3 regions of the Paenibacillus sp. AD87 genome follow, and region 3 is predicted to be linked to each of the others. Evidence: riboswitches for the same ligand, from Rfam matches in the RefSeq annotation. Region 3 holds a riboswitch; each other region holds the start of a gene.

Region 1 (10,615 bases), 700 kb from region 3:
AACTGCAATATCTCCTGTCCTGTTGCAAAGCCGGCTCCTACTACCGTTCCAATGTATGTAAATGCGATCTGCAGCACCCGAAATGCCTGTTTCATGCGTTTCCCCTCTCAGGCCCCTGAATAGTTTGGACATGCGGGTGCCATGGTACAAGGTATGCTTGACCCATCAAAGTCATGACAATTGAAGTGTGACATAGGGTCATTTCTATGCTCTGGACAAGAGCAAAGGCAATTTCGCTTGAACTGATAGCCGGATCTATGATACTTTTACGTCATAGGATAGGCTTGGGAGGTCAAATTATGGAAGTATTGAAACAACGAATTTTACAAGAAGGTGTAGTCATGTCAGATCAGGTGCTGAAGCTGGATGGTCTGCTGAATCACCAGATTGATCCTGCATTGACGATGGAAATGGGACGTGAATTTGCCGCTCGTTTTCGTGAAAGTGGTGTAACTCGGGTCATTACAGTGGAGTCTTCCGGGATTCCGGTCGCCTTTGCTGCCGCACATGAACTGGGTGTTCCGCTGGTATTTGCTCGTCGCAAAAAAACACTTTTGGCTGACCCCGACGCCTACTGTGAAAGAGTACCTTCTTTTACCAAAGGGATCGTAACGGATATTATGGTGTCGCGTGAATATATTCATGAGAATGACCGTATTTTGTTTATTGACGATATCATTGCGAATGGTGATGCCGCTCGTGGTGTCATCAAAATTATCGAACGTTCGGGTGCGGAACTGGTTGGATTCGGTGTCGTGGTCGAAAAATGTTTTCAGGCCGGAGCGCGCACTATTCGTGAGCAGGGCATCCCGGTTGAAGCGTTGGTGCGCATTCGTTCACTGAACGATGGCACCGTGCAATTTGACGATAACGAATTGTGACTTTTTAAAGGAAAAAGTGCCTATTTTTATAACAATGCCTTTGCATGACCGCTGATTTCATTTATAATGGGGTTATGTTAGGGAGAGGAGGCAACACCATGGGTAACCAACCGGCAACAGAACAATTTTTTATTGATAAGCTGGCGGAATCGAAAGTACATTTTGAGCGTGCCCTGGATTGTAAACATACGGAATTCGATGACCTTTATCCCTATATGATTGAACATCCTCAATTTTTCTGGTACAAACGCTACGTTGCCTGGTCAGAATTGCTGACGATTGTAGGCTTGTGCGAAGAGTTGTCCTTCTCTTGGAAAGAACAATTTACACCGCATCAAGTGGAGTACCTTGAAGAACGTGTGATGTCCGCCAAAGTGCTTGATTTTTGGTTTGAGAAGAACGACAGCAAAGAGCACGCGCAGCGGTAACTTTCAGTCGGGACATACTTTCGAATGACATGACAGTCCAATACAGTCACGTGAGACCTAAATGACTTTTCATTTAGGTCTCTTTTTGTAAATAATTTTTTTGGGAAAGTAGGCGCCATAAATATGATCAGTGATGCACAATTGGATGCACTGCGTTTATCGGGTGAAAAAGTAAGGGTAGTACGGGACGAGATTCAGTCCAATGATGTGACAGGTATTGTAGTGGCTTGGGACGGGGAGCAGGTACTCATTCGCCGTCAGAATCGGCGTGTGGTCAAGCTTGATCGGAATTACCGATATCAATTGTTCAGCGAACCACGCGAGAGCCTGCTCGAAGAATAGGACATGCCTATTTAGGTTCATTTACCATGGATGTTTTGGCATAATTACACCTCTCCGGAGAGAAGATAGGTACAGTGAGAGCTTGTAACATATCAGCCGAGAGGATGTGCGGTAACCATGACACTGATGAATGATAAGGTTCATGCCTATAAAGATCAGATTGGTGAATTAAGCGATGTGCTGCCAGCTGTGGTGAAGTCTTATCATGAGTTCACTGGAGAATGTTTTCAGGCAGGGGCGATTGATGCCAAGACCAAACAGCTGATTGCGCTGGGTATTGGACTGTTTGCGAACAATGAGGTGTGTACGTTTTACCATGTGGAAGAGGCACGTGCCAAAGGAGCGACCGATCAGGAGATTATGGAGACGGTTGCTGTGGCTGGAGCGGTAGGCGGAGGCCATGCGCTGTCTCAGGGTGCAATGAGAGTACAGAAGGCTTTACATTAAGTATAGAAGTCTACAGCACACCGGATTTGTAAACAAAAGCCCCAAACAAAGAGGAGGTCCCGGATTCACCCGGAGCCTCCTCTTTGCGCTATATCAAATCAAACTTATATTTTGCCCAGCATTTTGTTATACATAAATTGTCCTGTTACCCGGCGTGCTGTTACGTAACGATCGTTGAAGTAAGGATTGGATAATTGTGTGATGCTGACACCCTTGCTGCTTGAAGCATGAGCGAACTGTCCGCCCCCGATATATACACCTGTATGTGAAATGCCATTGCCCATCGTATTAAAGAATACCATGTCACCAGTACGCAGATTAGCTTTGGATACCGGAGTTCCGGCCTTAGCTTGTTGCTGGGAAGTGCGTGGTAATTCAATGCTATATTTGTTGAAAATATATCTCATAAATCCAGAGCAATCAAATCCGGCCATTGTTGTGCCGCCCCATTTGTAAGGTATGCCAGTCATGTTGTTAACGACGGTGTTAATACTGCTTGCCTCTGTGCTTGCTGCACCGGATGTAAATAGAACTGCTGCTCCAAAAATGGAGATGATAAGCTTTTTCAAAATTTTTGTTCTCCCTTCGATGCCTACGGAGTTAGCTAAGGGTTCGGTAGAAGGTTCCCTATATTTCCTATGTATAAGAATAATTCACCCAAAATGGTTCCCCCGTTTTCAAACATGAAACTCGGCAAATGAATAATTAAGTTTTTGTAACCTTTTGAAACTATATTGCATAAATGCGAAAATGTCAAACCGATTTTGAACACTTCTTATCATCTCAATGTTAACGGAATTATCGCTATTTATGTAGAAATAACTCGAATATTGGGTTTTAATAGATGACAAAAAAGTAACTACTGTTTCAAATGGAGAAAAATTGGATAATTTATTGGCTTTCTCACATTTCGATTAGACGATACCTATAGGTTAAGACAAAGAATTTGTTACATATTGTTGCAATTATTAACAAAATTCATTGTTTTGCATAGAATTCTTTTTGTATAATCCACTTATTGGATGAAAAGAAATAGTTTGAGTTTAAAAACAAATATAAGGAGGGGAGACGCTCAAGGAAAACAGTTTGCAGAAAATGAATTGGGGAGTGTTCTAAACGATGTTGAAGGCACAAGCAAGGTTTGCATCTTTGGTAATGGCATGTACAATGATTTTCTCTGTTGTCGGAATGGTATTTCAGCCTGCTGCTAAGGTATCTGCTGCAGACGCATCTGGAACGACAGCAAGTATCTCAGATATTTTGAAGAATCAACGTCCTGACGGGGGATGGAAGAAGGATTACAAAGAAACAAGTGGTGAGTGGGCCAAATCTACGATTGATAATAAAGCTACATACTCAGAAATTAGAAGATTAGCGAAGGAATTTAAAAAGACAAATGATCCGCGATATTCGGCTGCTGCCATCAAAGGAATCAACTTTTTGTTAAATATGCAGTACTCCAATGGAGGATGGCCACAAGTATACCAGAGCTCAGGCTATCACAAACACATTACCTTCAACGACGATGCCATGATTAATGTCATGTACATGCTGGATGAAGTAGGTGCACGTAAAGGTGATTTCTCATTCATCGACAGCTCTCTTGCGGATCGCAGTAAAAAATCAGTTGCCAAAGGTGTAGATGCTATTCTCAATACACAGGTTGTAGCAAATGGTAAACTGACTGCATGGGGACAGCAGCATGATTCCAGCTCCCTAAAACCTGCAGGAGCAAGGATATATGAAGTGCCTTCTCTAAGTGCTGGAGAGAGCAGTACGATTGTAAAGTTTTTGAAAACAAGACCGTCGAACTCGAAAATTAAGGCTTCCATTCAAGCGGCAGAAGCCTGGTTCAACAACGTGAAAATTACAGGATACAAGTATGTCAGAGAAAACGGAGATAGCAAACTCGTAGCTGATTCAGGTGCATCGCCAATTTGGGCACGTTTTTACGAAATTGGAACGGATAAACCGATCTTCGTAGGACGTGATGGGGTTGTGAAATACAAACTCAGCGATATCGATAAGGAAAGAAGAGGTTGGTATGCCTGGTATGGCAACTGGCCTTCAAAGATATAATTTATAAAAAGCTTTATCATTGAAGGCGAAATTATATTTTTTTTGTTGACACTAATTACCTGCACATGATATATTATCTCTTGTCGCCGCGATATAATTTCTCGGAGATAAGACATACGCGGTCGTGGCGGAATTGGCAGACGCGCACGGTTCAGGTCCGTGTGGGCTAACCCCCGTGGAGGTTCGAGTCCTCTCGACCGCATCATATGTAACACGAAAAAGGTTCCGAGAATGGCATTGCTGCCACTCTCGGAACCTTTTTTATTTGTTTGCAGATTTTGATATTTGCTCATCATAATTGTTTTCAACCCTTTCCCTCGACTTGAGCAAAGATGAAGTTTTATTTGTTTATTTATCCATTAATGGAAATGTGTTTGTTCTGCGACGGTTTGCCCCTATATTTCAGGTTTATTGTACGTAAAATACCGAATTGTACCTATCCTGAGTATCCATCATCCACTATTCTCTTCTCGTATGGAAGCGCTATCAACAAGGATTTGAACGACCAAATTCAGAGGGGGTAGGGATAATTTGAAACGAATCGGAAAAAGGATGGCAATGTGTTTCATGGTATTCATGATTGCAGCAGTGCAGTTCGGAATTATGGGAACGACAGGTAATGTGGCACAAGCAGCAGATAAGAGTCTGGCCCAAAAGCCGTATATGGGTTGGAGTAGTTACAGCATGCAGGTATATGACGGGGCGGGTAACTGGACATCGGCCGAGAGTATTAAGAAGCAATCGGATGCCATGCACGAGAAGCTGCAAGCCCATGGATATGAATACATTAATATTGATGCTGGCTGGAACGGTGACGAAGATGAATACGGCCGTCCAATTCCGAGTACTGTTCTTTATCCAAATGGATTTCAGGAGGTTATTGATTATGTCCATAATAACGGACAGAAGATCGGAATCTATCTGATTCCTGGATTATCAATCACAGCCTATGATAAAAACCTTGAGGTTTATGGTACGGGCGGGGCATGTCATATGCAAGATATTGCAGTAAAACCGCTCGTTGTTATGGATGCTTGGGATTCGTACACGTACAAAATTGATTTTTCGAACCCTTGCTCACTGAAGTACATTGACTCCATCGCGGATCTTCTTGGCGAGTGGGGAATCAACTTTGTCAAATTCGACAGTGTGACGCCAGGATCGGGAATTAATAACCTGAGCCGGGATGCACGCGGTGATGTGGAGGCATGGTCCAAAGCCCTGGACAGAAATAACATCTGGTTTGAGCTTTCCTGGGCGCTTGATCACAATTACGTGGACTTCTGGAAAAAGTATGCAAACGGCTGGAGGATCGACTGGGACGTTGAAGCCTACGACAGCAGTAAGGGATTGACCGAATGGTCGAGTATTTCCCGCTTGTTCCCCATCGCTGCCCTCTGGTGGCGGGATGCAGGTCCCGGAGGCTGGAACGACTTCGATTCACTGAATGTCGGGAATGGCTCGATGGATGGTCTGACCAAGGTTGAGCGGCAAACGGCCACGACCTTCTGGTCTATCTCTTCAGCACCGCTTTATACAGGTAATGATTTAACAAGGCTGGACAGCTATGGATTGGAATTGCTTACGAATGACGAAGTCATTGCCGTCAATCAGACCGGACGTCCAGGCCATCCGGTTTCCATGGAGACCAAGCAGCAGGTTTGGTATGCCAATAACGGAGATGGTACTTACAGTGTAGCCTTGTTCAATTTGGGCGACCAGAGTGCGGAGGTTAAAGTCAAATGGAGCGATCTTGGCCTCAACGGTCCGGCTTCTGTCCGTGATCTCTGGAGCCATTCCGAGCTGGGGAATTTTAATCATGAATTCAGTGGTGGCGTGCTGGAACCCCATGCTTCGCGGATGCTTAAAGTAACCGCACTGAACGGCACATCAGCCGTCAATGACGATGATACAGGCATGCTCTATAGCGGGGATTGGCAGCGCAACGGGGGCAAAGAGCAGACAGATGGGAGACAGGATCTGAGCATAGCAATTAAGGATTCCTCTGGCACTGGTCCAGCGAATAGCAGTCAAGGGGGTACCTTGGACGCTGAAGCTGACAATGCTGCAAATTCAATTTCCGTGGAAGATGCCAGTGTTACCAATGAGGTCTACATTAATGATGATGACATCAGTATTAAATACACGGGCTCATGGAACTCCAATACCGGCAGAAGTTACGGTGATTACAATGGCGATGTGCATTTTACTGAAAAAGACGGCGATTATTTTGAGTATAGTTTCACGGGCACAGGCATTGAACTACTGACGGAGAAGGATAAAGACCAAGGAGACATGATTGTCACCCTCGATAATGGAGTACCTGAAACTGTAAACGCCTATACCAGTGGAGAAAGGGAAGTCCAGCAGGTTTTGTACAGCAAACTTGATTTGGACAACGGCCCACATACCTTGAAGGTGGTCAAGGGCTCGGGCCAGTATATGTTGCTGGATGCGCTTAGAGTAACCATGGAAATTCCTCCTGGAGGGCAGAATAGCACCATTAGTCCGACCTCTGCAAATTTTGACAAGGAGACGGAACAACAGAAGGATGTCACCGTGAGGCTGTCCTTGAACGGCAATACGCTGACCGGCGTTGAAAATGACGGGGCGCTGCTCAGTGAAGACGACTACACGGTGGTCAATGACAAGCTGACTATCAGGAAGCAGTACCTCACGCAGCTGCCTATAGGGACAACGAGTCTAAACGTAATCTTTAGCGCGGGTGATCCCCAGTCTTTGGCAATAAGGATCAACGATACTACGGGCATTCGATTTATAATGATCAATAACGACGATCCGGCAATCAAGTACAACGGCTCCTGGTCACGAAGCACTGGCAGAGGTTTGGGTGACTATAAAGACGATGTGCAGTATACCGAAAAAAACGATGATTCTTTTGAATACACCTTCAAGGGAACAGGGATCCAGTTATTTACGGAGGTTGACCAGTCACAGGGAGACATGGATATCTATGTTGACGACCAATTCAAGGAAACAGTCAGCGCCCATCGTAACGGTCGGCTGGCACAGCAGAACCTGTACAGCATCTCGGGGCTGCCGGATGGGCAGCACACGCTCAAGGCAGTGAAGAAATCGGGTGACTACATGCTGCTCGATATGCTCAAAGTTGAGCTTCCGAATCTAATTAATCCGGTAACCGCGGATTTCGACAAGTCAGCTTCCGCTCAGACGGACATTGATGTGACGCTGCTGCAACAGGCGGAAAGTTTTAGTGGTATTACTAACGGATCACTTGATCTGGTTCCGGGGTCCGATTATACAGTTGCAGGGAACCGAGTTACACTGAAAAAATCGTATCTTGCTGCGCAGTCAGCGGGGACGCTGAACCTCAGCTTTGCCTTCGGCGGTGATTATCTCAATGATGTGCATTCTACGGTGGTGGACGGGGATTCTTTCGAATACACCTTCAAGGGCACTGGAATAAGCATGATTACACCTACCGGACCTGAACAAGGCGAAGTGGATATTTATGTAGACGGACAGCTGGTGCAGACCGTGAACGCCTACAGTCCAAGCCGGCAGATTCAGCAGGAGATTTACAGCATCTCGGGACTGTCGAAAGGCCAGCATACATTCAAAGCTGTGAAGAAATCCGGTGAGCTCATGCTGGCCGATCAACTGAAGTTTACTGTCCCTACTAGAAACGGTGAACCAACGAATCCGTCGAATCCAGGTAGTCCATCCAATCCAAGTGGACCATCGACTCCAGTCGTCCAGCCTTCAGACACTTCTGTGCCTGCGCCAACTCCTGAATCCGTAACTACAGACGGGACAACAGGAACAAAGGGTGGTCAAGATATTCCGTACAAGGCGTATATTCAAGGATATCCGGGCGGGTTGTTCAAGCCGGATAACAAACTCACCCGTGCAGAGATGGCAACCATACTCGCAATGGTATCTGAGAAAGAAGGCACAGGATCTGCTGTTGCATTCAGTGACGTTAAGTCAGAATATTGGGGAGCCGACGCTATTGCCAAGGTAAGCAAGATAGGGTTGATGAATGGTTATAAGGATGGGACTTTTAAGCCAAATCAGCCATTGACTCGTGCAGAGATGGCCACTCTCGTAGCCCTTCTCGGTCCGGATTCCGAGAATTCAGGCGATGGATTTTCTGATATCAGCAGCCACTGGGCCAAGGGAGCCATTTTGAAAGCGCAAAGCGCAGGCATTCTGAAAGGCTATAAAGATGGAACTTTTCGACCGAATGCTTTATTGACAAGAGCGGAAGCCGTTGTAGCAATCAACAGAGCTTTGGGCAGAGCACCGCTCACGAACGTTTCGCAGCCACAGTGGAAGGATGTTCCTTCCACACACTGGGCCTTTGGCGATGTTGAAGCAGCATCTGTCGATCAGGTTGTAAAAGCCCGATCAGAGGTGGAAGAACCAAAGAAGAAATGATGTAAACTAGGATTGGGGGCCATCGTGGCCCCTTTTTTCTGAATGATAAGGAATTATCATCTCAAACCAAAGAACTTCGGAAATGTTAAAAAAAGCAATGATAATCGTCTTTTTATCGTTGCCTTTTATTCATTCCCGAATGAAACGCGATTGAAGAATGAGATAAAACAATTGACTAACCCGGAAAATATTATTATCTTTGATAACGCTACCAATACCTCAAGGAGGGGGAGGAGGGTTACCCATTAAATATTCCAATGTTTTTCGTAAATTTTTAATTTCCTACGTGATCATTTTGGTTATACCCAGCATTGGCGGTTATATGTCTTATCTAACTTCCATCTCCGTAACACAGTCCATTTCCATTGAGAATAGTGTTACCCAACTCCAGAAAAGCCAGGAAATATTGGAGGGCCGCATGGCGGAAGTGGAGGGCTTCACCCGACAGCTTGCAGTTAATCAGGAACTGAACGTTCTGATGAATGAAAGGGACAACGAAACCAACGTATATGGAATATGGAGAACGATGGAGAATGTGTTAACCTTTGGACAGACCAATGATTTTCTGCAAAATTATTATATTTATCTTGCGAATTACAATCTAATTTTGACCCCGGGCTCTTCTTACAGACCGAATCACTATTATACTGATTTTCGTTATAACGATCTTTCGTTGGAAGAATGGATGAAGGACGTGTTGGGGAAGACCCACCGGAGTGAGATTAAACCGCTTAGTTCCTATGTCAGTAGGGGGAAGCAGACTTCGGTAATCACATATATGCAGTCATTGCCTCTGGACAGCTTCAATGATTCTTCACCGGCAGTCGCCGTTGTAATCATTGACGAGAAAATGATTCTTAGTCTGTTGTCCAGCCTGAATGACCGATACGGTGGCTGGGTTCATATCAGCGATGCGGAGGGCAATACCATTGCGCTGCAAGGGAGCTCTGAGCCCGAGATGGTGAAAATGGCCTCGGACTCTCATTTTGACCCAAGCAGAGTCAGCCAGTTCTATGGGGATGATCTCGTGATCACTACAAGATCTGATAAGAACGGATGGGTATACCAAGCGGGTATTCCCCGTCATGTCCTGATGGAGAATGCAAACAGGATCAAGGGGATGACGATGCTGATTACGGGCGGCACATTGCTCATCGGACTGATTGTTGGACTTGTGCTGGCTTATCGCAACAGCGTTCCAATCAATCGACTGTTAAGTGTAATGAAAGAGCAGTTTGGGAAGGATGAATCGGCTCCCAAAAATGAATTTGACTTTTTGAGTGGAAATATCGCTGCTATGCTCACCAAGAACAAGCTGCTTGAATCCGAATTAAATCGCCAGCTCCCACTGGTCAGGGATGCCTTCCTGAAGCGGCTGATCTCCGGCGAATTCAAATCGCGGGATGAGATTCTTTCCGCTGCCGAACAGGCAGATATTAATTTGTATCAAGGCACGGGATATGCTGGAATTGTCCAGATTAAGGGTTATGCCAGTATGGACAGCGTCGAGATCCTGAATGAACTGAATGCCTCCCGATTACTGTTGAAGCAGGCTCTGGCTGAACTGGACGTGGACGTCCTGATGACCGATATGGGCTCGGATAAAGTGGTCATCCTGTTCTTTTCCAAGGAAACCGACTCCGAATTGGATCGTGAAAAGGAAGATATCACGCATATCATGGAGAATCTGGCACAGTATGTGTTCAATGAATACAGGATCACCATCCAGTCAGGATTCGGAAATCTCTTCACATCGTTGACAGAGGTCAGCCTTTCCTTTGATCAGGCCAACCAAGCGCTGGAGTATGCAGTCTACATGAACAAAAAAGGTATGATGTGGAACAACGAAGCCCAAACCGAAAATACAACGTATTATTACCCGCTGGATTCGGAGCAGCGACTGATTGGCACCATTCGTGCAGGAGAACTTGAAGAGGCCAAACGGATTGTCGATGCAATCATTGTGCAGAACATGGAGCAGCGGGAACTGTCCATGGAAATGAAGCATCAACTTGT
Region 2 (10,615 bases), on a different contig from region 3:
CCCAATTGGTCGCCTGGATAAGGATTCGGAAGGTTTGATTCTGATGACCAATGACGGTGATATCGTCAATCGAATTCTAAGGGCAGAAGGACGCCATGAGAAAGAATATATTGTCACCGTGGATCGTGCGGTAACGCCGAGTTTCTTAAGAGGCATGAGCACAGGAGTCAAGATCCTTGGCGAAATGACGCTGCCTTGTACGGTGACTCGTATATCAGAGCGGGTGTTCCGCATTATTCTGACAGAGGGAAAAAACCGTCAAATTCGCCGGATGTGCAGTGCATTTGGCTATGAGGTTCGGAAGTTGAAGCGGATTCGTATTATGAACATTCATCTCGGTGAACAGGCCACAGGGACCTGGAGAGAACTGACACCCGCAGAGAAGTCGGAATTAAGCAGTTTGCTAGATTATAATATGGAATAAATGATGATTGTCCAAGGCGCTGCTTCCCCTCAAGGGAAGCAGCGCTTTTTCATATCAGTGGATAGAAAAAAGTCACTCCCCTGGTATAAAGGAGAGTGACATAAGCTTAAGCATTAGTTTGCTATAACGAACGATTCTTTAGTTACCTTGTCCGACTGCTTTCACGGCCGTGTTGTTACTCTGATATTTCCGGATAATCGAAACTTCTACCCGGCGGTTTTGAGCTCGTCCAGCATCCGTTTGGTTGCTAGCGACTGGGTGATACTCTCCATAACCGCTAGGTGTGAACTTCGAAGGGTCCAGCGCCTCATTCAATAACAGAATTTTGAGGAAATTCAGTGCTCGATCGGCACTCAAATCCCAGTTATCCTTATATTGGCTGTTCGAAATGGGAACATTATCAGTATGGCCAGACACAACGACTTCATATTCCGGGAACTCCTGCAGCATGCTCGAGATGGCTTTGGCCAGCGAGCGTGACTCGGGTTTAACATCAGCCCGGCCTGAGGAGAACAGGGCGTTATCACTGATCGTGATTTTGAGCTCAGACTGATTCAGCTTGGTATTCAGCTGATCGGAAAGCCCATTTTTCTGAATATATTGATCAAGCTGTTTCTTGAGTTTCTCCAGATCTTCCTGTTCTTTCTGAGCCATCTGCGCATCCGTAATCTGAGCCGCTGTCTTCTTGGTGATTTCTTCAGGCTGCTGTTTGTTCTTGCCCAAATCTGTAGTAGATTCTGTAGGGTTCATGGAGGTATGATCCAGTACACCCGAACCACCATTCAATGCGCTGCTCAGTGCGGAAGCCATCTGTTCAAACTTCGTTGCATCTATAGAGCTCATAGAGAATAATGTGATAAACAGAGCGAGCAGCAACGTCATTAAGTCGGAGTAGGGAAGCAACCAACTCTCGTCTATATGTTCTTCATGCGGTTCGTGTTTTTTAGCCTTTTTCACCTGATGAACCCTCCTTCTCTTCCAACTGTCTACGTTCGGAAGGTGTCAGGAATACAGATAATTTTTGATTAATGGCAATGGTGGATACACCAGATTGTATGGATAACAAGCCTTCAACCATCATCAGCTTGATTTCCATCTCTTTTTTGGACATCCGCTTCAGTTTATTGGACATTGGATGCCACAACACGTAACCACTAAAGATACCGAGAAGTGTCGCGATAAACGCCGCTGCAATCGCATGCGAGAGCTTTTCCATATCACTGAGATCGGCAAGCGCTGCGATGAGACCTACAACGGCCCCGAGTACCCCGAGCGTTGGTGCATACATCCCCGCTTGGGCGAAGATCAAGGCACCGCCACGATGGCGCTCTTCTGTAGCATGAATATCTTCCATGAGTACATCACTTACAAATTCCTGATCATTGCCGTCAATAATCATACGCATACCGCCGCGCAGGAACTGATCATCAATATCTTCGACTTTCGATTCAAGTGCAAGCAAACCTTCACGACGGGTGGTGGAAGCCCAGTCCATAAATGTGCCGATTAGAGAAACACGGTCAATCAGTTGTTGCTTTTTGAACAGTACCCCGAATAGCTTGGGGATTTTTTTAACTTCAGACATGGGAAATGCCATGAAAATAGTTGCTGCCGTACCAACAAAAATAATAACGTAGGCTGCTGGGTTGTTAACCAGGTTGATAAGGGGCGCACCCTTGAGGAACATACCCACTACAAGTGAAACCAGCCCTAAAACTAGTCCGATAATCGTTGAAATTTCCATCATACACCTCATCCATGAGATAAAATTGAATCCTTTCAAGCGGCTTTATTCGGGCTTCCGGACGAACGTTACACCGCAATCCGTTTAATGTTAGGCATCCTTTAGGGTTGCAGAAACAGTTAAAACGGTCATGTATAGTATTTATCGACCAGATGGCCTTTTTTTTTAAGGGTTATTTTCAGGTATAATAAGATCAAATCTGCTCCTTAGGGGCTAAATAGGAGTGAAAAGCCAATGGGCGTAAAGCATGGACGAGATTATGAAGGAATATTGACAGATTTGACAGAGGCTATAGGACGAATACCGGACCGCTATGTTTTCTTTGAGATGGATGAGGAAGAATGGACACGCCTTGGTGTAACAGAGCAACTTGAAGTAGATGAGGCGCTCGCTGAAGATCTGTTCTATGCACTGGGTGAGGAGTCGATCATTCCGGTAGGAAGTGGAGTGGTCATTCATGACAAGGATCAGCACCGAATTCATATCTTAATTGGGGAAGAAGAGCTGACTTTTGTACCGCTCATTTAGTATGCTCCCATAAGATATTTGGCATAGAAACCTGAGTTGGAGAATCTCCCTAAAGCCTTATGGTTAGTGGATCTAGCGCCATTTGTACTATTGGAATTTGAGGCTTGTCCGTGGTAAGATGATAGTCATGAAACGGGCGAACCGCAGGGCGGCACCTATGCGTTTGGGTTGCTATGGGTAGCACCAAAGGTTTCGGTGGCAGTATGGACAGTTGTCTATGATGAGCCATCATATGGGGAGGAAGATAACGTATGGTTTTTACGCAAGAGGAAGTCGAAGCTCATCTGGGAAGGCTGGAAGGCTGGGAACTGGAAGAGGGACGATGGATTGTCCGCAAGTTCGTATTTTCCAACTACATGAAAGGGATTGCATTTGTGGATGAGGTCGCAGCGATTTCGGAAGCATTCAATCATCATCCTTTCATTACAATTGACTATACAACGGTCACACTGCGTCTCACGTCATGGGATGAAGGTGGCATCACATCTGTAGATATTAAAGAAGCACAACAATATAATGAGGCTTTTGAGAAAATGAGGTCGGAATAACCTGGATCGGTTATTATCGCACTACCGGAAATGAGTGAAACATACATGTCAGACGATAATCAGAACAAACCTCTTATTGCTGTCGTAGGCAGCCTTAATATGGATCTGGTGGTGAAGACGAACATCATTCCTGAGGAAGGCGAGACGGTGAGCGGGGAGGAACTGCACTATTTGGCCGGGGGCAAAGGCGCCAATCAGGCGGTTGCTGCTGCACGACTGGGTGGACAGACAACGATGATTGGTGCGGTAGGTTCGGATGGTTTTGGTGAACGCCTGCTGCACAGTCTAACGGAAAGTGGGGCGGATGCCTCGCAGGTTCGCATTCTGGATGATACCGTTACAGGTACGGCCTCCATCTGGCTCTCCAAAGGAGATAACCGGATTATTGTTATTCCCGGAGCGAATGGGCAGGTTGTGCCTGCGATGCTGGAAGAGGCTGATACGGTAAAAAGCCTGACTGCAGCCGCAGCGGTGCTGCTGCAGCTTGAGATCCCGCTGCCTGCGGTCACCCGCGCCGCCCAACTGGCGGCTGAAGGCAGCGCATTGGTGGTGCTCAACCCGGCGCCTGCGGTGCCGGGTCTGCCCCAGGAGCTGCTGCGGTGCGTCGACGTTGTCACGCCGAACCGCAGCGAGCTCGCCGTGCTCACCGGCCGGGATGATCTCCGGCCGGAAGACGTGGATGCAGCGGTCGCAGAGCTCGCCGCATCCCTCGGGGCCGCTGTCGTCACGACGCTCGGCCCCGAGGGGGCTGTGTACGCGGCAGCGCCTAGCGGCCGCGTTCAGGCAGAGCGTGCCGGCGCGTGCCGTGCGCCCGGCTACGCCGTAAGCGCCGTCGACACGACCGGCGCTGGCGATTGCTTCAACGGCGCGCTGGCAGTAGCCCTCGCGCGCGGAGAGACGCTGGACGCGGCGGTAAGCTTCGCCATGGGCGCAGCCGCGTTGTCCGTGACGAAGCTCGGCGCCCAGTCCGGGATGCCGTCCGCACGTGAAGTGCAGGCTTTCCTTGCTGAGCAGAAGGAAAAGAGCCAGTAATCTATACATGCTTTAGCTGAATCAGAGGCCGGCGGGCAGGATACGCTAATTGCATCTAGATAGCGCCATAGCATTATGGTTGTTTTCATCGGAGCATCCCTGAAATGAACAAGAGGCTCTTACTTCCCAGCACGGGAGCGTAAGAGCCTCTTCTCTGTATGACCATGGATAAATCCAGCAACCCTGTAATACCAATAAGGGTTGACTACGTTGTGCGTCTAGCGTCAGCGTGGTTTAAAGCATGCGTAAAGAGCAGGAGGTGACTGAAGCCACCACACTCTCTATACCTGCAACCTGCCACAACTGATTGCCTTGAACGTCTTGGATTACTTCTTCTCCGCCAACCACATCGCAATATTCGCGATTTCTTCATCCTTCAGCTTGTCTTTGAACGAAGGCATACCGCCGCTTTTACCTTTGACGATGGTCGTATAAATCTTCTCCACATCGTCCTGGCTGCCAATCTTCTGCAGACTAGGGCCCATGCCCCCTTGAAGCTGATCACCGTGGCAGGTAATACAGTTTGCTTTGACCAGTGCCTCAGCCTGTCCTGCATCCATTGTAACTTGCGGCATCGTCGGTTTTGCTTCTTCTGCAACTTCCTCTTTCCCTGGAAGCGTAAACATTAGTACAATAGCTAAAGCGCACGCTGCAAAAAATACCCCGCTCATGATCCATTTGTGCATCCCTTATGTCCCCTCCAGAATGAAAGATCATCTAACTTGAAACTATCCATATCATTATAACGGAACCTGTAGTGACATCATAGCATTTTGTGGTAATTTTTTGAACTAATCACATAACCGGGGACTTTTTGGGGTGATTTTAAGCCCTAGTTATTAGCGTGGACCTTCATAGACCATACAGTAAAAAGGTTTCAAACCACTCGGTGTCTGTCGTTCGTATGTATCCTGCGTAACAAATCCGGCTTTGAGATAGACACGAATAGCCCGGTCATTCCAGGTCAGAACTTCCAGATCAATTTCGTTTGTAGGGTTCCGGCGAATGGCTTCCTGCACAATGGCCGAGACAAAAGCCGTTCCTTGACCATGACCACATCGATCGGGGTGCATGCCAAGTCCGATGCGGGTTACACCTTCAAGAGGGAAGTATTGAGCAAAACCGCAAATCTGCTGATCCTCTCCCAGCACCACCGCATATTGTTCTTTCCGTAGCTGGGGATCGCCGAATTCCACTTCAAGTGCTTTCATCTGCTCCCAGGGCAGCCAGCTATAAATATTATAAGGCGGGTCATACTGCCAATCGCAGATTAGTTCCGCGTGTTCTTCTTGCATGGGCACAACGTGAAACGTCACAGGGGCTTCATCCATACAACTGCACGCTCCTCTCATTGTGAACAAGCTATAATGATTTTGATTTGTCCATATACATATACATATACATATGTCATTCCATATCTAAGCTTGTTTTCACTCTACAAAAGAGGCGTTCATTTGGCAAGTCCTCGTTTTTGAAAAAAAGTGAAACAAAAGTTCCGGTAATTTCGTTTATATTATAGTGGGATGGGTAAAAACATTATAAGAGCACGGACGAAGCAATGAAAAATAGCTTTAAAAAAAGTTGAAATTAGGTTTGATAGCTATCCCGAATATATTAAGGAAACGAAGCACAAAAAAACCGCCGGATAACATTCCTGCGGAGAATGTACCAGACGGTTCTATTATGCTTCGTTACAGTAAAGTTATAGTTACAGCATGACGTTGCTCGGCTTGTCCCTATTCAATGGCCAATGTCTCATATGCGTCCGTGCTCATAATGCGTTTAGCGCCAACATAGCGGTTGGCCCAATAGCTTTCGCTTAATTCGCTAATTGTAACTCCTTTGGAAGAAGAGGAGTGTGCAAACTTTCCATTCCCTACAAAGATCCCTACGTGTGAGACCCCTTTGCCCGTTGTATTGAAGAATACCAGATCACCTGGTCTCATTTCCATCCGGGATACCGAATCACCCATGTCGAATTGTGAACTCGATTGGCGAGCCAGATCAATGCCCAGCTTGTCGAATACATAACTTGTGAATCCAGAGCAGTCAAAGCCGTTAAGCGTTGTTCCTCCGCTTTTGTATGTAGTCCCCATTGCTGAATCAATAACTTGGTCCATTTTCGAATCTGCGAATGCGCTGCCTGCTCCAAGCGATAATGCGAATGTGAGGCTGAGTACAGCTGCGGTTAATTTCTTCTTAAACAAGAGATATACCCCTTCCAATGCCTGCGAGGTTAGCTTAAGGATTCGGTTGAAGGTCCCCTATGATCCCTCTGTTGCAAGATCAATTCACCCATAACTGGTTCCCCCGCTTCCCAGGTGCTAGGAATTTGGCTATGCTAGTTATGCACCTGCGAAATCAAGAAATGACGATTAAATTTTAAGTAGTTACAAATATGAAGGTAAAGATTACAAAGTTGTTACTAAAAACTCACTGCGATTATTGTAACAGAGGTATATCACTTTGGCAACGTTTAACAACAAAATTAACAAAAAAAACCTCGACCTTTGACGGGGAAAGGTCGAGGTTTGCTTGTTTAACGGCATTTGAAGAATACAACTTTACATAGAGATGGTAACCGTTTTTAACCGTTCAATTTAATCCTTGACCGAGTTGGACTGCCATAGGCGGAAATGGGCACATATTTTCCACAGGCTCAGCAAGCACCGGGCAAGTGGATACGTTTGTTGTAGTATAAGACCAGTTAAGCCGGTTAGTAACCATGAAGCTGAAGTAAAGGCACCAAAGACCAGCAGATGAAGGCCGCCCAGCAGGACAGCAATGCCTATTAGAGTGATGACTTGGCGTAGTGCAATCCATATAGCTTGAAACGTACCGCGTGCTCCGCCTTCCCCATCGGGAGCTGAGATACCAAACTGCATGTACAGCAGGACATGATGGATAACCCACCCGTATACAATCCAACCAACAACATAGGGAATACCAGGCAAGAGCAGATGGAGGGAATGAAAACCTTCCATAAAGATGGAATATAGCTTTGGTGCGAGCCAATAAGCCGGTAGCAGTAGCAATAGGGTACGAATGGTGTGGAGCAACAGCATCGGTTTCCATAAATTTTTGATACCACGAATGAATGGAATGCGCTCTTCCGAATGGTTATAATGCTGGAGCGAGTAGAGCAGCCCTGCCTGAATGAGTGGGCTAATCAGAATCCGCAGCAGCAGCATAGCCCCTAAAATCCATAAATAGCGATGGACCTCCGGATTCGTTGTCAGGCTGAGTTGGCTCTCCATTTTGAATAAAATCGTACTGAGTTCCCCTGTATCAGGGTCAGGATAACGCAGGAGCAGCGGAACCACAGCTGACTGTACCATTCGATAAAGAAAGTATCCCCATACTAATTGATAGAGAAATAAGAGTGCCGCAATGAACATATGCTGACGGACGAGAAACCAGCCTTCACGTATTTTCGCTTTCACTGTATCCACCTCACCATGACAGACTTCCGAATATGGCTTCTATAAGTTTGGTTGCGCTCATGCTCCAGCGGGATTTGGTTGGCTCATCCAGTCCGGCTTTCAGAAAATTGTTCATATGATGGTTCTCCAGCACAATCGTGTACTGCGGATCAGTCATAGCCCAGGAAACAGGAGAAGTATAGGTCAGTTTGTAGGTAATGCGCTCCTCGCTACCATCCCATTCTTTCGTCATGGTTTTCCCATCTTCGAACATAATTCGAACAGGCACCTTCTTATATTCACTGCCTTTTTTCTGCAATGTAACCGATGACTCGTACAACGTTTGGCCGTCTTTCAGGATAGGATTGATTGCGATCTTCTCCACTGCAAAGTCAGCCATGCCGTCTCCGTATACATATTGATTAAAATAATCGGTCCAGGGTGTGCGGGTTACTTGCTCCACGACCTTTTGAAAATCAGACGAAGTAGGGTGTTTGAAACGGTATTTCTTCACATAGGTCGAGAGAATACGTTCCATCGTTTTGGCACCAACCTGTTGTTCTATCCCGAGTAATACAAGCTTGCCTCGTGTGTATACGTTGGCTGCATATTGATTCTGGGAATCAAACTTCCAGGAGTCCTGTGTCAGTGAAGCTGGAGAAGTAATGAGACCAGATTGTACGGGCAGATTCGGGATAAGTCCGTATTCCTGTTCCATTACTTTGTCTTCTGCATAGGAGGTGAATCCTTCGTCCAGCCAAGCCTCTTCAAATTCATTACTCGCGACCATGCCGTAAAAATACTGATGCCCAATCTCGTGCACAACCGTGCGTTCCAGATCGTAACCAGGTGCAGAATCATCCGCACCGAAGGCAGTGACCAAAGTAGGGTATTCCATTCCTCCTGCGCCATTCCCCGATTTGGGCGGGACAACGATGGACAGTGTGGAATACGGATAAGGGCCAAACCACTTGCTATAATTGGATAGCGCTGCTTTGGCGGCGTAGAAATAACGTTCCTTCAGATCCTCATGAGCAGGGTCGAGATACAGCTTGATTCGAACGCCTGGCACATTGGGAGCAGAGAAGGGTTCTTCTGCATAAACAAAATCAGGAGAGGCTGACCAGGCAAAATCATGCACATCATCGGCATAGAACTGATATACTTTTTCGCCGTTCTTCACAACCGCTTGCTGGGTTGGGAATCCAGTAGCAGCTACTTTGTATGTTTCCGGTACCCGAATACGCACACTATAGATACCGAAATCGGCGTAAAACTCTGAATTACCGTGATACTGATGCAGATTCCAGCCTTCGGTCGTTTGACCTCGTGTGCCTACTGGCTCATATACGCTAAGTTTAGGGAACCACTGACCTGCCATAACGAAATTATCTGCTGTTCCCATGCGGGCAAAAATTTTCGGTAGCTTGACCTCAAATCGGGTGTGAAGCGTGATGCTTTCACCGCCTTTAACGGGTTTGGGCAGCCGTACCTTAATGAGGGTAGTATCTTTCATGTTTCCGTCATCCGGTTGCACATACTGCATCCGATGTAAGAGAGAAAGCCCGTCCTCTGTTTTCATTTCTGTAATATGCATGGAACCGTAACCGTTCGTGGGCATGACATCACCTCGAAGTTTCCCTCCGGATTCTTTCATAAAAGTGGTGTCAGCAGAAGAGAAGGCATTGGGATACATGTGAAAATAAAGCTCGCTGACGGTTTTCTTACCTGGATGTGTCCAGGTGATCGTCTGAGTCCCTTGCAGTACATTCCCGTCTACCAGCTTCACATCCATGTGATATTCCACTACGCGGTTGCTGAACACTTCAGCGGTAGGTGTCTGTATACTTTCCGGAGATGTTTGGGTTTTGACGGGTGCCGTAGGTTTGCCCGATTCCGGGGCGAGCGCAGGCAAGTCAGATTGAATGGAGCGTGTGGAGCCCAGACCAAGCCATATCCCCCCGGCAACTACACACAGGGCTATAATTGCGGTGAGCCAGCTCTTGGCGCGTCGTGGAATCATCGTTAAATACCTCCCGTTGACAAGCATCTACAGCATGTATATGTTTGCATTGAGGCGATTATTAGTTAAAATATTTGTATCAACCCTTGGAGGCTATAAAACATGGACCAAAACGAGCAGAACGGCAAAAAACAGATTGCCTTGAATATCGTTAGTGCAAAGAGCAAACACAAAGGTTTCGGTGCAGGCTCCATTGATCTGAATAACCTTTCCCCCGTTATTATTGATAACGGTGAAGCAAAGATTGATGTGGGTGCGATGCATGCGAAGAGCAAAGTGGAGCGCAATATCAAGTTCTCGACTAATCGTGAGGATGTGCCCAATGGACGCCAAGTATGGCTGGTATGGGTAGCTGTGGACCGTAACGAACAGGGGCAGTTTTATGGTGGAGCAACTGCGTGTGAGATGTGGATTGATACAGAAGCGCGTCGTGGATGGAAACTGCTGGCCGATCATGTGAATCGCATGGATTATGCCATGAAGCGCCGGTTCATGCTGGATGATCTTGGACCTGAGGATCGCGCGGCACTCAAGACGTTGCTGACTACGCATAACGAAGAATGGTGGAACGCTTCTCCAGATGAATTGAAAGAAGCGCTTGCCTAATTAATTTTTAAAGCTGTTCAAAAAGAAGAAGCAAAAGCCCCGTGACCGAGATGATCGGTTCGGGGCTTTTGCTTTTATGTTAAATTGAATTTTACGGGTGATGACGCAATTACGTCATTGCGTATTTACGTCACTTTGGTCATTCCACCCACCAGCGTTTGAAATCCTTCCACCATGAATGTTTCTCTTCCTGTATTCCCTGCTGGTTTTGCACTTCTCGAGTGTCTTTATCATTCTCTGAACCCGAATCGTCTGAAGCGCTGCGGCAGACCTCGGTCGGTTCCGTGC
Region 3 (10,615 bases):
CAAATAGCATGGGCATCTCACGTCAGAACTGCTGAATAACAGACGAGGGTGAGACAACACACCCTCTTACAACATCACGGTAAAGCGTTGATGCGAAACGTAAATTGATGTCTTGTATAAAATTTCAGATGTTCACAGCATGAGGAGGGAAAGGCGATGGATATGTTTGTCCTGCAAATGTTCAATGGGTTAAGCATCAGCTCCATCTTGCTGCTGATTGCATTGGGACTCGCAGTTACATTTGGATTGATGAATGTCATTAACATGGCTCATGGTGAATTGATCATGATCGGCGCTTACGCTACATATGTGACGCAAAACCTGTTCATTTCGTATGCTCCGCAAGCGTGGTTCGATGTCTACTTTATTGTGGCTCTGCCTATCGCCTTTGGTGTGACGGCTCTTATAGGCTGGTTGCTGGAAGTGGTGCTGATCAGGCATCTGTATGGGAGGCCGCTCGACAGTCTGCTTGCTACATGGGGCGTAGGTATGATGCTGCAACAATTGGCCCGAACGATATTTGGGGCGCCAAATGTAGGGGTATCCAGTCCGGCTTGGCTCAACGGAGGTCTGACCATCGCGGACGGTATTGTGTTTCCGTATAAACGTCTTTTCATTATCGCGCTGGTTTCTGTTGTTCTGCTGTGCATGTATCTGTACATCTATCGGACTTCTTCCGGGAGACGGATGAGGGCCGTGATGCAGAATCGAAGCATGGCGGGCTGTCTCGGGATTTCCACCAGGCGGGTGGATGGCATGACCTTTGCGATTGGTTCGGGCATTGCCGGCATCGCTGGATGTGCATTGACACTCATTGGCCCGATTGGCCCTTCGCTGGGGACGTATTATATCGTGGATGCGTTCATGGTGGTTGTACTGGGCGGTGTGGGGAAACTGGTGGGAACAGTGTGTGGTGCGCTTGGAATTGGCATGTTCAATACGTTATTCGAAACGTATACCTCAGCCTCTATCGGTAAGGTGCTGGTATTTGTCTGTATAGTAGCTTTTCTGCAATGGAAGCCGCGTGGGCTCGTTGCCATACGGACTCGGAGTCTGGATTAATGCGAAGAAGGGGGTTATATGATGTCGGCACTTCTCAAGACGGGTAGTCTGAAAATGAAGATCATCTGGGCGGTTGTCCTGATCATGATGTGTCTGGCTCCACTCATTTCCACGGAATTCCGGCTTAGTCTATTGGCGAAATTCCTGGCACTGGCCATTCTGGCGATCGGTCTGGATTTGATCTGGGGATATGGAGGGGTGCTTAGTCTGGGCCATGGTGTATTCTTCGGACTTGGTGGGTACGCCATGGCGATGTATCTGAAGCTGCAAGCCAGCGGTACAACACTTCCAGACTTTATGGGATGGAGTGGTCTTAGTGGTCTGCCGTGGTTCTGGGAGCCGTTCAGGTCATTCCCAGTGGCGCTATTGCTGGGCATTGCCCTTCCGGCATTGCTGGCCTTTGCCCTGGGGTGGTTCACGTTCCGTAACCGAATCACCGGTGTGTATTTTACAATCCTGACCCAAGCGTTAGTCCTCATTACCGTAACGTTATTTGTGGGCAAACAGGAATGGACGGGAGGGACCAACGGTATAACGGGGTATAACGCCATCTTTGGTTTTACCGTTCATTCGGCAGGGACAACGATTGCTCTCTACTATATAACGCTTGCCGTTCTGGTGCTCGCCTACCTGCTTTGTCGCCGGGTTGTGAACAGCAGGTTTGGTCAGGTGCTTGAAGCTGCGCGGGATGGGGAGAATCGGGTTCGCTTTCTTGGCTATGACCCGGCAGGGTTCAAGACGCTGGCTTTCGCCCTTTCCGGAGCGTTGGCGGGAATCGCAGGTATGTTATTTGTGCTCCAGGTAGGGATCATCTCACCTTCCATGATGGGGATCGTGCCATCAATTGAAATGGTATTATGGGTTGCCTTGGGCGGGCGTGGGACGCTGATTGGTGCGGTAATCGGAGCTGTGGTACTGAACGCAGCCAAAACGGGCATCAGTGAAGCTTATCCGGAAGGTTGGTTGTTTGTCATTGGTGGGCTCTTTGTAACAGTGGTCTTGTTCATGCCGAATGGACTTGTTGGTGTATATCGTCATGTGGTGCGCTTGCTGAAACGGAGAGGAGAGGTTGTGCATGTTCCAGTCAATCAGGAAAAACCAAAAGTCTACTGACGTTCCGGTAGTCCTGGTCGCCGAGGAAATTACGGTGGCATTTGGCGGTTTTGTTGCGGTCAAAGGTATGAATCTGAAGCTGCATGAACATGATCTGCATTTTCTGATCGGCCCCAATGGTGCGGGGAAAACAACGATGCTGGATGTGATTTGCGGCAAAACCAAACCCTTGTCCGGTACAGTGAAGATGGCGGATGGTACGGATCTGACACGTCTGAAGGAGCACCAGATTGTTCGAAAAGGGGTAGGGCGCAAGTTCCAGGCTCCGTCCATCTTTGCTGGTCTGACCGTGCAGGAGAACCTGATGCTGGCTGCGGAGAATCGTCGTTCTCCTTTACAGGCTCTGGGTATTCAACGGTATTCAAAAATAAGTCCGGCCATGGAGCGGATTACGCTCCAGATTGGTCTGCAGGACCGTGTGGACGCACGTGCAGGGGCGCTATCACATGGGGAAAAGCAGTGGCTTGAGATTGGCATGCTGCTCCTGCAGGAACCCCGTGTATTGCTGCTGGATGAACCGGCAGCGGGGATGACGGACGAGGAAACACACAAGACGGGCCGCCTACTGCAAGAGATTGCGCGAGAAAGGTCTGTTGTGGTAGTGGAGCATGATATGGAGTTTGTTCGTGAGTATGCAGCCAAAGTGACAGTGATGCATGAAGGCAAGCTTCTAAAGGAAGGTACGATGGCGGAAGTGCAGGAAGATCCGAGAGTGGCTGAAGTGTATCTGGGCAAAAGGAGGGATGACCATGCTGTCGCTGCAACGAATTGAGTCCGGCTACGGGGAGAGCAACGTGCTGCGCGGTGTAAATCTGGATGTTGAGCCTGGTCAGGTGGTATGCCTGATGGGGCGTAATGGTGTAGGGAAAACCACCTTGATGAAGACGTTGATGGGGCTTCTTAAAACGCGCAAAGGAAGTATTCAGTGGAAAGGTCAGGAATTATCCACCCACGATCCGGCCAAACGGGCCAGGTCGGGGATTGGATATGTGCCGCAGGGGCGAGAAATCTTCCCGCAGCTAACAGTAAAGGAAAATCTGCTGCTGGGTCTGGAGACAAGTGCAGCGAGTGTAAAGACGTTCCCAGAGGATGTGCTGGCGATGTTTCCGGTGCTTGCCACGATGTATGGTCGACAGGGTGGTGATCTAAGTGGTGGGCAGCAACAGCAGTTGGCATTTGCCCGCGCGCTGGCTGCCCGGCCGGGATTATTGCTTCTGGATGAACCGACAGAAGGTATCCAGCCTTCCATCGTAGAGGACATCCGGCAGGTCATTTTGCAAATTAAGGAAAAGGGTGAGATCTCCATCTTGCTGGTGGAGCAAAGCATTGATTTTGTACGCGGTGCTGCAGATTATATCTATGTAATGGACAAAGGGGCAATTGCACTGCAAGGAGCACCGCGAGAGCTGGATATGTCGCAGTTTGAGCACCATCTGTCTGTGTAGCTAAGGTTCATGGCGTAGGATGAGTTCAGGAGCGCTTGTCCAGAATGTTGGAGTACTTCGGATATAGTCTTCGGATGCAATCCGGGCAGATATCATGAGTGAATTCGGCATGGGTGTGCTTCTCCAAATAACTTTCAACAGAGTTCCAGCTGTCCTGTTCATCCTTAATCTGTTTGCAGACAGCGCAGATGGGAAGCAGTCCACGCAAAGTACGCACTTCAGACAGAGCCTTCTTCAATTGGCGTTCTGTCTGTTTCTGTTCGGTAACATCCGTGTGTGCAATCAGTGCAAGATCAGACAGCAGGGATGGGTCGGCCTGAATCAATGGGGTGAGTTCCAGACGGAACCACCGCTGTTCGCTATGAGCGGTTTGAACGGAGATATCGTATGTATAACTGTCTTTAAAAGGTGCAGTGATACTTTTTAACTCCTGAACAATCTTCGCATTTTTTGCTTTCTCCTCGCGTAATGTCCACCCCTCTACAAGATGAAGGTAATGAGGCGGTTCAGGTGCTGTTCTGGAGGGGCTTGTTACGCTCTGTTTGGGAAGCAGTTGCCCAAGTCCATGTTGCCAAGCGGTGTTGCAGCTTCGAATGATCCAGTTGTGATCGACGATGATAAGTTGGTGTTGAATGGACTGGAACGATAATCTCTCCAGATCGGATATTAAGTATCTCATGAAATGAGCTCCTCCTTGGCAGAAATCTTATCTTAAATCATCTGGAATTTCCAAGATGTCTGCGACCTGGTTCCTGAACCGGGTTGCTTTGCGGGTACCGTGAATGAGATTGGACAGACGATATGGCGGAATGCCATACTGTTCACAAAATGTCTTTTGGTCGACCTGGAGTTCGGTTAGTCGTCGTTTAATGGCCCATCCGAAAGGAGTCACAGGTTTCTTTTTGTTCAAAAGGGTTCACCCCTCGTTGGAATGTAGTGTTCAGCTGGTTATTCTTGGTGTAAAATATATAGATATGCGAGCTGTATGTTTTATTATATACGTATTTACGTCATCTAACAATTAAAAAAGACGTAAAAAAGTGTATTTTAAGATATTAAATGGCGTAAATACGTTAAATAGACAAAATAAATGACATAAAAAACACGCCAGCAAGGAGTGAAGTGCACCCCTTAGAATAGACATTGGAAAAACCCCTAGGTTTAACCGATGAAATTCTAGGGGGTGCATTTTTTATGGCGATAAAGGGACAAAAGTTTAATACATATTCGGAGAAAATTAAAAAAGAGGCCATTCGTCTACATATTGTTGAAGGATGGACTTATCGAAAGATTAATGAACATTTGGGGATTCATGACCCGGGACGAATGAAGAGATGGATGCGGAAATACCGGGAGCAAGGCGAGTTCGGACTGATGGATCAACGAGGTCGTCGAAAAGAATACATGGATCAAGACCGCTATGTGCAAAACCTGAAACGGGAGAATGAGTTGCTAAAAAAGTGCTTGGTAATCTGGAAGGAGGAAGCAAACAAGAGAGATTTCAGATCATGGAAAAAGTAGCGGCTTACGGTGATATCCAGAGTCTATGCCATGTGTTTGGCGTGTCCCGGAGTGGGTTTTATGCCTATGTAAAACGTAAACGAATTGATCGCGATGCAAAGGCGAAGAAACAGGTGCTTCAAACGTATCAACGATATGAAGGCAAATATGGTTATCGACAGATCCAGTTGTTCCTTTGGCAAGATCAAGGGATTTGGATGAATCACAAAAAGGTGCTCCGCCTGATGCAAATGCTCGGTATTCAATCTCGAATCCGTCGTAAACGACGCTCCAGCAGCTCGTATGCACCTGCGCAGCGTGTAGCAGAGAATCTCTTGAAGCGCGACTTCCGTGCGGAAAAGCCAAATCAGAAATGGGTAACCGACATTACCCAGTATCGTGTGGGCGAGCGCTGGGTTTATCTTTCAGCCATAAAGGATCTGTTTAATAACGAAATTGTGGCTTACGAAATAGGCGAACGCAACGACAATGAACTGGTGCTCCGCACATTTAGCAAGGCGTTTGTGAAGCAAAAAGACATGACCGGACTGGTCGTTCACAGCGACCAAGGATTCCAGTACACGTCTCATGCTTACCACGACATGCTGCCAAAGGTTGGCGCCCGGATCAGCATGTCTCGCCGAGGAAATTGTTATGACAATGCCTCTATGGAGAGTTTCTTCTCGCATCTCAAAACGGAAGGACTCTATCCTTATCATATCCGAACGGTTGCTGAAGCACAAAGCAAAATCGAAATATATATCCGTTTTTACAACCGAAAACGGCCACAACGAAAACTAAAAAAACTGACGCCGGTAGAGTACCGACGCCAGTTTGCAGCCTAGGGTCTTTTTATAATGTCTACAAAATGGGGTCTTGACCAGGAGGTTGCGGCGTGTTTTTTATATTTTTACAGTGTGAGGAGGCGGGTTATGAAGGGATGGGGACAGATTAGGCTCTGTAGGCGTGAAGCCCTGCTCCAAGCATGTGGAAGCTTGGGAACAATGTTTTCATGGACATTGAGGTTGGTTGTACCGGTCCATCGGCAGCGGAGGCGCTGACGGTATGCCATTCATGCTCCAGATCTGCGGCCAGGCGAACCAGCAGGTCCTGGATTGTATCGGTATGAAGAGGAATCACTTTGGAGGCTTCGGTTATGCAGGCACTCATGGCTGAATGCAGATAACCAAGGACCGCCTCCTCGACAGGGATTTCGAGGTGGTGGTTAATCCAGGCGTGAACAGTGGGGAGACAGCCAACAGATTCATACTTAGCCAGCGTTTGTTCGAGATGGCTAAAATCAATCCAGGGGTGTAGTGCGCGAGCTAGCTTAATTAGTCGTTTGCCCATAATGGAGGCATGTTCTCTAAGATTGACTGGGGTGCGCTGGACATGAACGAGTTTGTCGATGAGGGCTGTACGCCATGCGTCCTTGTGATCTGCGGCGGTGTATATGCCTTTAATCGCCATACCTTCCAGACGCACGATGCTGGGATGCAATTGACAGCGCATGAATGATTCGAGATCTTCAACACTACGAATGGTACCTTCAGCGATATGGGCATCCATACCGAAGGAATGGGTGAACCCTCCGACCTGGATAGAGGAATCAAGCAGTTTGACATAATCGAGCAGCTTATTCCCACGGTTCACAATCTTTCGCCTCCTACGTTCGTTAAATGTTATGTTAAATAACATTTATACTCCTTTTTGGTTCGCTTTATGTTTGTGAATCCGAATTATATGATATATATATTCACATAAATATCCGCTTTTTGTCAATAGTTTCTTTGTTTTTTGAATATTAAATCTATTTAGTGTTATTTTATATAACTTTATGAGTTACTTTATACTAAGGGATATGAAGGATGGTAATACAAATAAAGTAGAGTGATCGGCCTAATCGGGTATACAAACGGGATTAAATTTAATCATATGCACTTCGTAGGAGAAAATGACGAGATTATACGATTTATGGAAGGAAAAGCGCAGTTAAAATGATATTAAGAAAAATGCTTTACTTTTAAACATGAACCGGGTATAATCAATTTTGTTGCCGATTATTTACGACATGCGGTCGTGGTGGAATGGCAGACACGCTATCTTGAGGGGGTAGTGGGTGTATACCCGTGGAGGTTCGAGTCCTCTCGACCGCATCATAAGAACGATAAAAAAGAAGCTTCCCGTATGGGAAGCTTCTTTTTTTTGTTTTATTTACAGTACAGATGGGCCAGACAAAAAAAGGTCACCCGTTTCCCCTGAATGCATGCTCATTCTGTCTGCTGGGGTCGGATGGCCTTTACTTGTTATTTAAGCAATTCTTTGATGTCCGCTTCAATTTTATCAGGTGTTGTTTTGGGAGCATACCGTTTCAGAACACGTCCGTTCTGATCCACAAGGAATTTGGTGAAGTTCCATTTGATGGCTTTGGAGCCGAGTACGCCTGGCGCTTCTTTGGTAAGGTGCTGGAAAAGAGGGTGAGCGCTTGAACCATTCACATCGATCTTCTCAAACATCGGGAAGCTAACACCATAGTTCATCTGGCAGAACTCGGCAATATCATCAGAAGAGCCTTTTTCCTGTGCAAACTGGTTGCTTGGAAAACCAAGAACTTCGAATGGGGAGTCTTTAAACTTATCCTGAAGCTCTTGCAGACCTTTGAATTGAGGTGTGAGGCCGCATTGGCTTGCTGTATTCACGATAAGCAGTACTTTGTCACGATAGTTGGACATTTCAACTTCCTGACCGCGAAGGGTGTTTACTTTGTAGTCGTAGACTGACATGAAAATCGCCTCCATTTCATATTCTTCTTTCTTCTATTATATTGATTACAATTAAATAATGCAAAATTAATATTGCTTTTTTAACTCAATTTGAAGCTGTCGTGTATGATCTGTGACTGATTTGCTACCTGAATTTCGCTAAAGAGAGAATTAGAGAGCTTTGATGAGATGGGTAGAGAATGGATGCGTTGTAAGCGCTATTATTGATGTGAAATGGCAAAAATCCGTCGATTCGGTGATCTGCGCAGACTTTACACCAATATGGCACGGGTGTATGATTCATATCGTAATTCCAATTTAAATTAAATTTTACATGAAAAACGAAACAAACGATAATATCGCTCTGATTAATGATTATAAAAGAACGATGTTTTAATCGCTGAGTTTCCATTCATTCATGGGTGGGAAACGGGGGAACCAACAGGATGAACTGTCCAAGACAGTAGGCATCCATGGGGTGAATTTTCCGGTGACAGCCGGAAATAGGGCGACTCTCGCGCCCGAATCCGTCAGCTAACCTCGTAAGCGTTAAAGGGAGAGGCAACAAGCCGTACGCTGGTTCATAGTGTCTTTTTGCTATGGATTATTGAAGAAGCGTCCGGGAGGCCTTGGTCCCCCACGCTTCTTTTTTGTTGTCTTTTCACGCCAAGGGAGGAACGAATGATGGATAAAGAGATGATCTTAGTGACTGCTCCAAATGAAGCAGGACGTAAATTTATCAAATTGCTGATGTACAAAAAAATGCCGTTTGCCGTTCTGACCAACAGTGCAGGGGAAGAGCGCAGGCTCCGGAGAATCGGTGTGGAGCATGTCATTCGCATGAACACGGCTGCAGCTCAGAAATGGTTTTTGCCGCAAGGTAGTGTCGGCAATGTTTTTATTTTTGAAAATAGCCTTAACCTGACCTGTCGATATTTGCAGATCTGCCGCTCATGGACATCCAAGTCCTTGTGTGTCATTACGGAACAAAGCCACCCCAAAGGGATCTATCGGGGAATGGGAGCAGACCGTATTGTATATTCCTTGAATGGGGAAGTTGGGTTTCTGCTGAATGGCTAGTGGCTAGTACTATTCCTGTGATTGATCCAGTGTCAGCTGCCTGTTATAATTGAAATCATAAATAAACGGAAACTTGAGGAGACTCATGCATGTTGGTGGGTCTTCTTTTTTATGGTTTGGGAAATAGGGATATGGATTTCCTGTGGCTAACGAGGAGGAATAGGCGTGCCGGATGTACGTGGAATACAATGGTTGTTCTTTGATGTGGGGGATACGCTCGTGGACGAATGGGAGCCGGTAGATGATATTATCGGTCAGTTCGTTCGTGAAGCTTGTGCGCTTGGTTATCAGGTGGAGATGCAGACGGTGCGAGATATATTTGCCGCCTCTTACCGAAATTACGAGCAATGGCCGATGAAATTGGCTATTCGTACCCTTATCAGCGATGAGGGGCACCGGGAACAGATACAGGAGAAGCTGAAGTTCCGCAAAGAGCTTGAGCGCCCCTTTGCGTCAGCCGACGCTGTTCTCCAGACGTTGTCGCAACACTATAAGATTGGTATCATTGCCAATCAGAGTCCGGGGACGGAAAATCGGCTGGATAGCTACGGCTTGCGCAAGTATGTGGATGTGCTGGCCTGTTCGGCTGAAGAAGGAGTGTCCAAGCCTGATCCTGAATTGTATGCTGTAGCGTTGAAACAGGCGGGATGCAAACCTGAGGAAGCGGTCATGATCGGCGACAGGATTGATAATGATATTATTCCGGCTAAGAAGCTGGGTATGCACACGATCCGGATTTTGCAGGGTTATGGCAGGTTCCAGCCGGAGCTTGCGGATGCAGAGCGTCCAGACTGGACTATTGAATCACTGGAGGAACTTCTTCCATTGTTAATGGTAACTCAAAATTCAGACAACTAAATAAGAGCAGTGTTTAAGATCTAATCGGTATAATTAGGCTGCTGCTCAAACATATAAAAGGCTGATCGTCTCAAGGGGTACGTTACTTGAGTTGATCAGCCTTTTTGAGTTAGACAAAATACGGCGTAATCCCGTTTAACCTAGAACAACAGAATGGTCTGGATAATCAGATACACATTCAGGACAACGATAACTCCGGCAATGATCCAGGAGATGATTTTGAGCCAAAGCTTGTTGGCAAAAGCCCCCATGCTTTTTTTGTCACTCGTAAACATTACCAGCGGAATGACGGCAAAGGGTAGCTGCAGAGACAGCACAACCTGGCTAAGAATCAACAGTTCCTCTGTTCCGTGCTCTCCGGCAATGGCTGTTACGATGACGGCCGGGATGATAGCGATCAGACGTGTAACCAGTCGACGAAGCCACGCTGGAATACGAATGTTCAGGAAGCCTTCCATTACAATCTGTCCGGATAACGTGCCTGTGAGTGTTGAGTTTTGGCCTGAAGCCAGCAGGGCTACACCGAACAGGATGCTGGCGATGGTGGTTCCCAGCAGAGGTGTCAACAGATGGTAAGCATCTGTAATTTCCGCGACCTGGGTCATACCCGCACTATGAAACACGGCAGCAGACACAATCAGAATGGCTGCATTGATGAACAAAGCTAGCGTTAAAGCGATGGTTGAATCCATGGTGGAATACAGGATCGCTTCTTTTTTCCCTTTGGGCGTCTGTTCAATCTGACGGGTTTGCACAATGGAAGAATGCAGATACAGATTATGGGGCATGACGGTT

Evidence for each region. Region 3 has a riboswitch for cyclic di-AMP ahead of gpAD87_RS19390 (hypothetical protein). Riboswitches for the same ligand answer to the same signal wherever they lie in the genome.
Region 1: another riboswitch for cyclic di-AMP. It lies ahead of gpAD87_RS16040 (C40 family peptidase); the one in region 3 lies ahead of gpAD87_RS19390 (hypothetical protein).
Region 2: another riboswitch for cyclic di-AMP. It lies ahead of gpAD87_RS23880 (C40 family peptidase); the one in region 3 lies ahead of gpAD87_RS19390 (hypothetical protein).

The regions. Positions count from the first base shown of each region.
Region 1 is NZ_LXQN01000007.1:3,685,825-3,696,439, reverse strand. It holds gene gpAD87_RS16065 (YkvI family membrane protein) at 1-95, opposite strand, end outside; gene gpAD87_RS16060 (xanthine phosphoribosyltransferase) at 300-881, shown strand; gene gpAD87_RS16055 (hypothetical protein) at 980-1,309, shown strand; gene gpAD87_RS16050 (hypothetical protein) at 1,433-1,651, shown strand; gene gpAD87_RS16045 (carboxymuconolactone decarboxylase family protein) at 1,769-2,098, shown strand; gene gpAD87_RS16040 (C40 family peptidase) at 2,203-2,667, opposite strand; cyclic di-AMP (ydaO/yuaA leader) riboswitch at 2,673-2,804, opposite strand; gene pelA (pectate lyase) at 3,218-4,177, shown strand; tRNA gene gpAD87_RS16030 (tRNA-Leu) at 4,296-4,379, shown strand; gene gpAD87_RS16025 (X2-like carbohydrate binding domain-containing protein) at 4,754-8,599, shown strand; gene gpAD87_RS16020 (helix-turn-helix domain-containing protein) at 9,018-10,615, shown strand, end outside.
Region 2 is NZ_LXQN01000019.1:31,152-41,766, reverse strand. It holds gene rluF (23S rRNA pseudouridine(2604) synthase RluF) at 1-424, shown strand, start outside; gene motB (flagellar motor protein MotB) at 563-1,381, opposite strand; gene motA (flagellar motor stator protein MotA) at 1,368-2,168, opposite strand; gene gpAD87_RS23905 (hypothetical protein) at 2,403-2,696, shown strand; gene gpAD87_RS23900 (4a-hydroxytetrahydrobiopterin dehydratase) at 2,948-3,244, shown strand; gene rbsK (ribokinase) at 3,275-4,276, shown strand; gene gpAD87_RS23890 (c-type cytochrome) at 4,603-4,962, opposite strand; gene gpAD87_RS23885 (GNAT family N-acetyltransferase) at 5,116-5,607, opposite strand; gene gpAD87_RS23880 (C40 family peptidase) at 6,013-6,483, opposite strand; cyclic di-AMP (ydaO/yuaA leader) riboswitch at 6,487-6,624, opposite strand; gene gpAD87_RS23875 (hypothetical protein) at 6,877-7,719, opposite strand; gene gpAD87_RS23870 (M1 family metallopeptidase) at 7,730-9,721, opposite strand; gene gpAD87_RS23865 (YwhD family protein) at 9,824-10,327, shown strand; gene gpAD87_RS23860 (transglycosylase domain-containing protein) at 10,467-10,615, opposite strand, start outside.
Region 3 is NZ_LXQN01000007.1:4,385,348-4,395,962, reverse strand. It holds gene urtA (urea ABC transporter substrate-binding protein) at 1-7, shown strand, start outside; gene urtB (urea ABC transporter permease subunit UrtB) at 157-1,062, shown strand; gene urtC (urea ABC transporter permease subunit UrtC) at 1,081-2,175, shown strand; gene urtD (urea ABC transporter ATP-binding protein UrtD) at 2,138-2,947, shown strand; gene urtE (urea ABC transporter ATP-binding subunit UrtE) at 2,925-3,620, shown strand; gene gpAD87_RS19425 (hypothetical protein) at 3,646-4,299, opposite strand; gene gpAD87_RS19420 (hypothetical protein) at 4,327-4,530, opposite strand; gene gpAD87_RS19415 (helix-turn-helix domain-containing protein) at 4,815-5,141, shown strand; gene gpAD87_RS19410 (IS3 family transposase) at 5,129-5,965, shown strand; gene gpAD87_RS19405 (urease accessory protein UreF) at 6,072-6,773, opposite strand; tRNA gene gpAD87_RS19400 (tRNA-Leu) at 7,194-7,276, shown strand; partial or broken gene gpAD87_RS32990 (hypothetical protein) at 7,383-7,448, shown strand; gene gpAD87_RS19395 (glutathione peroxidase) at 7,427-7,903, opposite strand; cyclic di-AMP (ydaO/yuaA leader) riboswitch at 8,271-8,446, shown strand; gene gpAD87_RS19390 (hypothetical protein) at 8,564-8,962, shown strand; gene gpAD87_RS19385 (HAD family hydrolase) at 9,128-9,820, shown strand; gene gpAD87_RS19380 (Nramp family divalent metal transporter) at 9,961-10,615, opposite strand, start outside.